One region of the Micromonospora sp. Mcm103 genome, then DNA from elsewhere that is predicted to be linked to it. Evidence: riboswitches for the same ligand, from Rfam matches in the RefSeq annotation. Region 1 holds a riboswitch; the other holds the start of a gene.
The links. A riboswitch is a leader RNA that binds a small molecule or an ion and turns the genes downstream of it on or off. The one in region 1 is predicted to bind thiamine pyrophosphate.
Positions count from the first base shown of each region.

Region 1 (4,116 bases):
CGCGACGTGGCCGGGTACCCAGACCCCGGCGGCCGCAAGCGCCTCGCCGTGCGCGGCGAAGACCGCGTCGGGCGGCCCGTCGGCGCGCACGCCGCCGCCGGGTTCCAGCACCACGACGCGGTCGACCAGCGGCAGCGCCTCGGTGACCCGGTGCTCGACCAGGACCATCGTGGTGTCCGGGTCGAGCGCGTTCGCGACGGCCCGGCGGATCAGGCCGGCGCCGGCCGGGTCGAGGTTGGCGGTGGGCTCGTCGAGCAGCAGCAGCCCGGGGCGCAGCGCGAGCGTGCCGGCCAGCGCGAGCCGCTGCTGCTCGCCGCCGCTGAGCGCCGCGGTGGGGCGGTCCCTGTCGTACGGGAAGCCGACCCGGTGCAGCGCCTCGTCGACGCGGGACCAGATCTCCCCGGCGGGTACGCCACGGTTCTCCAGCCCGAACGCCACGTCGTCGCCGGAGCGGGCCATGACGAGCTGGGTCTCCGGGTCCTGGAAGACGATGCCGACGCGCTCGCGGGCCTTGCGCGGGTCCAGCCCGTCGATCTCGACGGTGCCCTCCTGCTCGCCGGAGTCCTCCGGCAGCAGCCCGGCCAGTGCGGCCAGCAGCGTGCTCTTACCGGCGCCGGAGGGTCCGAGCAGCAGCACCCGCTCGCCGCTCTCCACGCGCAGATCCACCCCGCGCAGAGCCCAGCGTTTCCGTCCCCCGTGCCGCCACCCGAACCCCCGGAGCACCACCCCGCTCACCGCCCACCACCCCCTCTCCCGGCCCAGCCTGCGTGATCAAGGAGTTCGCGTCCGGAGAACCGTGCCCGGCGGACGCAAACTCCTTGATCACCGGGGCGGGGCGAGGCGAGCCTCAGACCAGGGCGCGGTCGCGGCCGGCGGGGAAGCGGTCCAGGACGCCGGTGTTCGCCAGCGCGCGGGTGAGGACGTGCGCGCCCAGACCGGCGACGATCGTGGCGCTGACGATCGTGATCAGCGCATACGGGAGGCGGTAGGAGGCGAAGTCGAACGCCTTGTTCCAGTAGACGAAGTCGAAGATCGCCGCGCCGAGGCCGGTCAGCGCACCGGCCAGCACCGCCACCGGCAGTCGGAACGAGCGGTACCGGAACGCGGCGAAGGCCAGCTCGGCGCCGATGCCCTGCATCAGGCCCTGGAGGATCACGATGCTCGCCCACTGGCTCCCCAGCAGGGCGGAGATGATCGCGGCCACCGTCTCGCAGTACAGCGCGGCACCCGGCTTGCGGATGATCAGACCGGCGAGCACCGCCGGGATCAGCCACACGCCGTAGAGCACGGCCTGTGCCGGCGGGAAGAACGCGAACGCCGCGTCGGTGGCGCTCCAGAGCAGGCCCCAGGCCCAGAACACGACGCCGAAGGCGACGGCGATGACCGAGGCGACGACGATGTCGATGGTACGCCAGCGGTTGCTGTCGGTGTGGTTCACGGTTGGCTCCCAGTTCGTCGAGGTGAACCAGGAGAAGACGCACGCCGCGTCCGGTTGTCACCGGACGGCGACGCGGCTGGAGGTCGACCGAACTCCCTGCGCTGGCATTACCCAGATCAGGTTCGAGGGTCTGCGGGCACCGGCCCGCACTCTCAGCGCTGTGCGCTCCCCTGTCGGATGTGAAGTTGTCTCGTCGCAGACGCTAGCACCGACCACGGCCCGGGGCCCAGCAGGGCGAGTGTCGGTATGGTGGCGATCATGCTGGTGGATGCGCGGGGACTGACGTTCGAGGTACGCGCCGGCGGCCCCGAGGGCGGTGACCCGGTCCTGCTGCTGCACGGCTTCCCGCAGCACTCCGGGGAGTGGGACGCGGTCACGCCCGCGCTGCACGCCGCCGGGCTGCGCACGTACGCGCTCGACCAGCGCGGCTACTCGCCCGGCGCGCGTCCGGCGGACGTCGGGGCGTACCGGATTCCGGAGCTGGTGGCCGACGCGGCCGCCGTGCTGGACGCGCTCGGGGTGACCCGCGTGCACGTGGTGGGCCACGACTGGGGCGCGATCGTGGCGTGGGGCCTGGCGGCGGCGCACCCGGCGCGGGTGCGGACGCTGACCGCGGTGTCGGTGCCGCACCCGGCCGCGATGGGCCATGCGCTCGCCACCGACCCGCGGCAGAAGGTCAAGTCCGCGTACATCGCCTTGTTCCGCAAGCCCGGTACGGCGGAGAAGGTGCTGCTGGCGTGGAACGGCGCCACACTGCGCAAGCTGCTCAGCGGCGTGGGCGACGCCGGCACTGTCGCCCGGTACGCCGAGCCGATGCGTGAGCCGGGCGCGTTGACGGCGGCGCTGAACTGGTACCGCGCGATGACCGGTGCGGACATGAAGGCGGTCGCCCCGGTCGGGGTGCCCACCACGTTCGTCTGGAGCGACAAGGACGTGGCGATCGGCCGGACCGCGGCGCAGGCGTGCGCCGCGCACGTCACCGGTGACTACCGGTTCGTGGAGCTGTCCGGCGTCAGCCACTGGATCCCGGACGAGGCGCCCGGCCCGCTGGCCGAGGCGATCCTCGCCCGGTGCGCAGGAACGGAGGAGGCATGACGGTGAGCGCCGAGGCGTACCTGGCGGTGGTGACCGAGACGATCGGCCGGGTCGCCGCCGAGCAGCGGCAGAACGTCGCCGACGCAGCCGACCTGATCGCGGCGGCGCTGCAGGCCGACGGGGTGGTGCACGCGTTCGGCACCGGGCACTCCGAGGCGCTGGCCATGGAGATCGCCGGGCGGGCCGGCGGGCTGGTGCCCACCAACCGGATCGCGCTGCGTGACCTGGTGCTGATCGGCGGCGACCCGGCCGACGTGCTCGGACCGAAGCTGGAACGCGACCCGGCGGTCGCGCACCGCCTCTACGAGCTGGCGCCGATCCGTCCGCAGGACGTGTTCGTGCTGGCCTCGAACTCGGGCGTGAACGGGGCGATGGTCGAGTTCGCGTCCATCGTGAAGGAACGCGGGCACGGGCTGGTGGCGATCACGTCGGCACAGCACTCGGCCCGGATGACGTCGCGGCACCCGTCCGGCCGCAAGCTGGCCGACTTCGCCGACGTGGTGCTGGACAACGGCGCCCCCTACGGCGACGCGACGCTGCCGCTACCGGGTGGCGGCAGCGTCGGCGCGGTCTCCTCGATCACCGCGGCGTTGCTCGCCCAGCAGATCGTCGCCGAGGTGGTGGCCCGGCTGGTCGCGGCGGGGCAGCGCCCGCCGGTCTACCTGTCCGCGAACATCACCGGCGGCGACGAGCACAACGCCGAGCTGGAGGCACGGTACGCGGGCCGGATCCGCCGCGGTTCCTGAACCGGTTTCGTGATCAGCCGTACGGGGCACTGGCGCTCCTGCCGGTGGGCGTTCACCCGCCGGCCGTGCCGTCTCCCGGGGAGGTCCGCGAGTGTCGAAGGAATCCGAGAAGCAGCGCTGGCAGCGCAACTTCGCCGACCTGTTGCAGGAGCTGCGGGTCGCGCAGACCGGTGTGCAGATCCTCTTCGCCTTCCTGCTGACGCTGCCGTTCAGCAACGGGTTCGGCCGGACCACGGAGTTCCAGCGCGACGTCTACATCCTGGCGCTGCTGACCGCCGCCGCGTCCGCCGCGATGATCATCTCTCCGGTCGCGTTCCACCGGGCGCTGTTCCGGCAGGGGCGTAAGCCGGAGCTGGTCCGGTTCGCCCACCGGATGGCCACCGGTGGCCTGTTCTTCATGCTGATCGCGATGGTCAGCTCGGTCCTGCTGGTCACCGACTTCGTGCTGGACCGGCCGATCGCGTTCCTGCTCAGCGCGCTCACCGGCGTGTGGTTCCTGATCTTCTGGGCGATCCTGCCGTTCAGCCGGCGCAACTGGGGTGAGGACGACATCGACGACGAGGACGACAGCCCTCAGTCGCTGACCGACTGACGGTCCGCCAAATCGGACGTGCACGCAGCGCTACCCCTGGGTAACACCCGGGGGTAGCGTCGTTTTCGTCGCACGCGTCGACGCAGCCGGACCGCGAGGAGGCAGCCGTGACCACGACACAGAACAGCCGGCCCGAGTCACCGGACGGCGCGGGGCCGCTGCCCACCGAGGCGGGCCAGGTCTCCGAGAAGGAGGCCCGCCAGGTCGCCGAGGCGGCCCGCGAGTCGGCCTGGGACCGGCCCAGC
Region 1 is NZ_JALJRJ010000019.1:78,587-82,702, forward strand. Features, by position in the region: gene OC439_RS22515 (ABC transporter ATP-binding protein) at 1-735, opposite strand, end outside; gene OC439_RS22520 (ECF transporter S component) at 848-1,438, opposite strand; TPP riboswitch at 1,514-1,620, opposite strand; gene OC439_RS22525 (alpha/beta fold hydrolase) at 1,697-2,533, shown strand; gene OC439_RS22530 (SIS domain-containing protein) at 2,530-3,279, shown strand; gene OC439_RS22535 (DUF6328 family protein) at 3,371-3,871, shown strand; gene OC439_RS22540 (acyl-CoA dehydrogenase family protein) at 3,979-4,116, shown strand, end outside.

Region 2 (4,116 bases), on a different contig from region 1:
GGCACCAGGTAGACCGACTCGCTGTCCGCGTACCCCCGGATCACGTGCCGGAAGCCCGGCGGACCGCCACCCGGCGCGCGCAGCCGCAACACCTGGCCCTTGACCGGCCGGACCGGCAGGCCGGTCAGCGCCGCCGCGCCGCATCCGGCCGCGACCACGGTGATCCTTGCGTCCACCTCGGACAACGCGCCGACGCGGGCCGGACGCAGCTCCACCCCGGCGCGCTCGGCGGCCGTGCGCAGCGCGACGACCAGCCGCCGCGGGTCGACCTGGTGGTCGCCGGGCGCGACAGCGCCGCCGCGCACGCGCGGCGCCAGCGCCGGCTCGCGGTCGCGCAGCTCCGAGGGGCGCAGCGGCGTGATCGGCAGTCTCAAACCCCGTTGGTACGACCACAGCCGCCCCGCCTCGGCCAGGTCGTCGGCGGTGAGCCCGACGACGAGCGTGCCCTCGGTGCGGTAGCCGAGGTCGACGCCGCTCGCCCCGGCCAGCTCGGCGGCGAAACCGGGCCAACGCGCGGCGGACTCGACGAGGAGCGCGGTCAGTTCGTGCTCACCGAAGTACGCCTCGGCGACCGGCGACAGCATCCCGGCGGCCACCGACGACGCACCCGACCCGGGCCGGTCGTCGTGCACGACCACGCGCAGTCCGCGCTGCGCGCACCGCCACGCGATCGCCAGTCCCACCGGCCCGGCGCCCACCACCGCCACGTCGGTAAGGAAGGGCCCCTTATTAACGCCTCCGGTAGAGGAAGAGCCCCCTTTTAACACGTCAGGGCCCGAATCAGCTCGGCGGTGGCGTGCGCTGGATCGGCGGCCAGGCTGAGCGCGCCGACCACCGCCACCCCGTACGCCCCGGCCGCCCGCAACGCCGGCACGCTCGCGGCGGTCACCCCGCCGATCGCGATCACCGGCACGCTCACCGCCTCGGCGACCGCGCGTACCCCGTCGGGGCCGATCGGGTCCGGCAGGCCGGACTTGGTGGTGGTGGCGTGGCACGGGCCCACGCCCAGGTAGCTCGCGCCCGCGTCCACCGCCGCACGGGCGCCTACCGGCTCCCGGGCGGTCGCGCCGAGCACCGCGTCCGGGCCGAGTACCCGGCGGGCGGCTGCGACCGGCAGGTCGTCCGCGCCGACATGGCCCCCGGCGGCGTCCACCGCGAGCGCCACGTGCAGCCGGTCGTTGACCAGGCACCGCGCTCCGTACGGCCGGCACGCCTCGGTCACCCGGCACGCCAGCTCGTACGCCTCCCGGTCGGTGGCGTCGTCCTCCACGCGCACCTGCACGACGAGGTCGGCGCGCGCGACGGGCAGGGCGGCACGCAGCACGGCGAGCGGGTCACGCCCCGGCCGGGTGTCGGTGATGAGATGCAGTCGTCCCAGGGACAGCACGGCAACGCTCCTCCCTGCGCCGGCATTACCCGGATCAGGTTCGACGGTCGGGGGCTCCCAGCCCCCCTCTCAGCCCGGTCCGCACCGGGCTCCCGTGGGTCACTTGCGGCCTACCGTACGACGCCTCCCGCCCGTACGGAAGCCCGGGTGAGGTTTTTCCCAGGAACCAGCCGTCCGCCGGATCGGGGCAGCGGGTGACCGTCCCGTCACGACACGCTGCCGGGATGGCCGTTCCCGCCCGCGTTCCGCGCCGCCTGGCGATCGTGCCGTTCCGAGGCGGCAGTGTCGTCTCCGAAGGGCTGCTCACCTGGACGATGCTGCGCGGGCCGGCGTGGATCCGCCTACTGCCGGACGTGTACGTGCACCGGGACGGATACCGCGCCGACGACCACCGGATGTGGTGCGAGGCGGTGACGTTGCGTCTGCCGCCGGATGCCGTGCTTGCCGGACGCAGCGCCGCCTGGGTGTACGGCGTGGACGTGCTCACCCGCGACGCGCCGGTCACAGTGGTGCTGCCGCCTGCTGCTCGACTGCGACCGCACCCACGGTTGCGGGTGGTCCGTTCGCCGCTGCCGGAGCAGGATCGCACCCTCGTCGGCGGGCTACCGGTCACCACCCCGCTGCGTACCGCGTTCGACCTGGGCCGCCACGGCACCCGCGTCGAGGCGTTGGTCGCCGTCGACGCGCTGCTGCGTCGCCGGGCCGTGAAGCTGCCAGTCCTGCGGGCCTACGCCGCCGACCGGCCGGGTTGGCCGGGTGCTCCGCTGCTGCGCGAGGTACTGGCGGTGGCCGAGCCGCTGAGCGAGTCCCCGATGGAGACACGGTTGCGGCTGCTCCTGCTCGACGCCGGCCTCGGCCCGCTCGTCGCACAGCACGAGGTTCGCGCCGGCGGACGCTTCGTGGCTCGGGTGGACCTGGCCTGGCCGGCTCTCCGCCTCGCGGTCGAGTACGACGGCGACCACCACCGGGAGCGGGCGCACTTCCGGCGGGACGTGGCGCGCCTGAACGCGCTCCGCGCGGCCGGGTGGGTCGTGCTCCGGTTCACCGGCGACGACGTGCTACGCCGCCCCGACGCCACAGTGGCCCTGGTGCGCCAGGCCCTGGCAGAACGTCGCGCCATCGAGACGAACCACTGATCCGTGCCCGCAGCCCCGGCCCGCCACCCGCCGCCTGGCCGGTCCGGGCCGGGCCGGGCCGGGCCGGGCCGCCCGAGACGCCACGGGCGTCAGAAGGCCCGCCCGCAGACACCTATGGCGTTCCACTCGCGACTGAATCTGGCGACGAGTGGAACGCCATGGGTGTTTCAAGGCCCTTTTGACACCCATGCCGTTCCACCCGTCGTGAGCGCTGCCTCTGAGTGGAACGCCATGGGTGCCTCCGCGCGCGGGCGGCCACGGTGGGTGCACGCCGACACGCGGACGGATCCAACGCACGAGCGGGCGCGTCGGTACCGGCGGGGACGGTCAGAGGATGGCGTCCAAGGCGTCGAGGTCCTCGTCGCTGGGCTGCCACGTCCCGGCTTCGGCGTTCGCCTTCACCTGCTCGGGGGTCGTCGCGCCGGCGATCACGGAGGTCACGGCGGGACGGGCGGCCAGGCCGCCGATGGCTACCTGGAGCATGGTGATGCCGCGCTCGGCCGCGTACGCCTCGATCGCCTCGATGACGTCCCAGCGCGCGGCGGCCAGCCGCTCGGCGTACCGGCCGCCACCGGCCAGTCGGCTACCAGCCGGGGGCGCCTCACCGCGCTTGTACTTGCCGGTGAGCAGCCCGTTGGCGAGCGGGAAGAACGGCAGCATGCCGAGGCCGAACCGCTCGCAGGCGGGGATCACCTCGTCCTCCACCCCGCGTTCCACAAGCGAGTAGTGGTTCTGCGCGGAGATGAACCGGGTACGCCCCTGCGACGACGCGGTCCAGTCGGCGTCGGCGATCTGCCAGCCGGCGAAGTTGGAGTTGCCCAGGTAGCGCACCTTGCCGGCGGTCACCAGGTCGTCCAGCGCGGCGAGCGTCTCGTCGATCGGGGTGCCCGGGTCGGGCTCGTGCATCTGGTACAGGTCGATGTGGTCGGTGCCGAGCCGGCGCAGCGACGCCTCGACCGCGCGGGCGATGTAGCGGCGGGCGCCCCGGGCGCCGTGGTCCGGCCCGTTCGCGCCGTGCATGTCCATGCCGAACTTGGTGGCCACCACCACGTCGTCGCGGCGGCCCTTGAGCGCCTGGCCGAGCAGTTCCTCGGAGGCGCCCTGCGGCTCGCCGTAGATGTCGGCGGTGTCGAAGAAGTTGATCCCGGCGTCGAGCGCGGCGTCCACCACCGCCCGGGTGCCGTCGCTGTCGAGTTTGCGGCCGAAGTTGTTGCAGCCGATACCGACCACTGACACCACGAGCCCGGAGTCGCCCAGCCGGCGATAGGTCATCTCACTCACGAGATCCACCCTATGCCCGCTGCCCGGGTGTCATCCGGGCAGCGGCAGCACCTCGGTGGCCAGCGTCCGGGCGGCGGCGATCGTCGCCGCCAGCTCGGACGGGGTACGCCCCACCGCGCCCAGCAGTTCCTGCGCCCGCTCGGCGAAGTCCGGCGGCGCACCAGGCAGGCGTCCGGCGGACGTGATCATGCCCTTCTCGTTGACCAGCCACCGTCCGGCCCGGCCGTGCAGCGCGTGGACCAGCACGCCGACCACCCGGAACAGGCAGCCCGCCACGTAGCCGGCGTCGCCCCCGGCCGCGCCCTTGGCCGC
Region 2 is NZ_JALJRJ010000005.1:76,021-80,136, forward strand. Features, by position in the region: gene thiO (glycine oxidase ThiO) at 1-767, opposite strand, end outside; gene thiE (thiamine phosphate synthase) at 761-1,387, opposite strand; TPP riboswitch at 1,382-1,493, opposite strand; gene OC439_RS09340 (DUF559 domain-containing protein) at 1,612-2,523, shown strand; gene OC439_RS09345 (aldo/keto reductase) at 2,851-3,813, opposite strand; gene OC439_RS09350 (nucleotidyltransferase family protein) at 3,835-4,116, opposite strand, start outside.
Region 2: it holds a riboswitch for thiamine pyrophosphate, as region 1 does, so the genes downstream of both, thiE (thiamine phosphate synthase) here and OC439_RS22520 (ECF transporter S component) in region 1, are expected to answer to the same signal.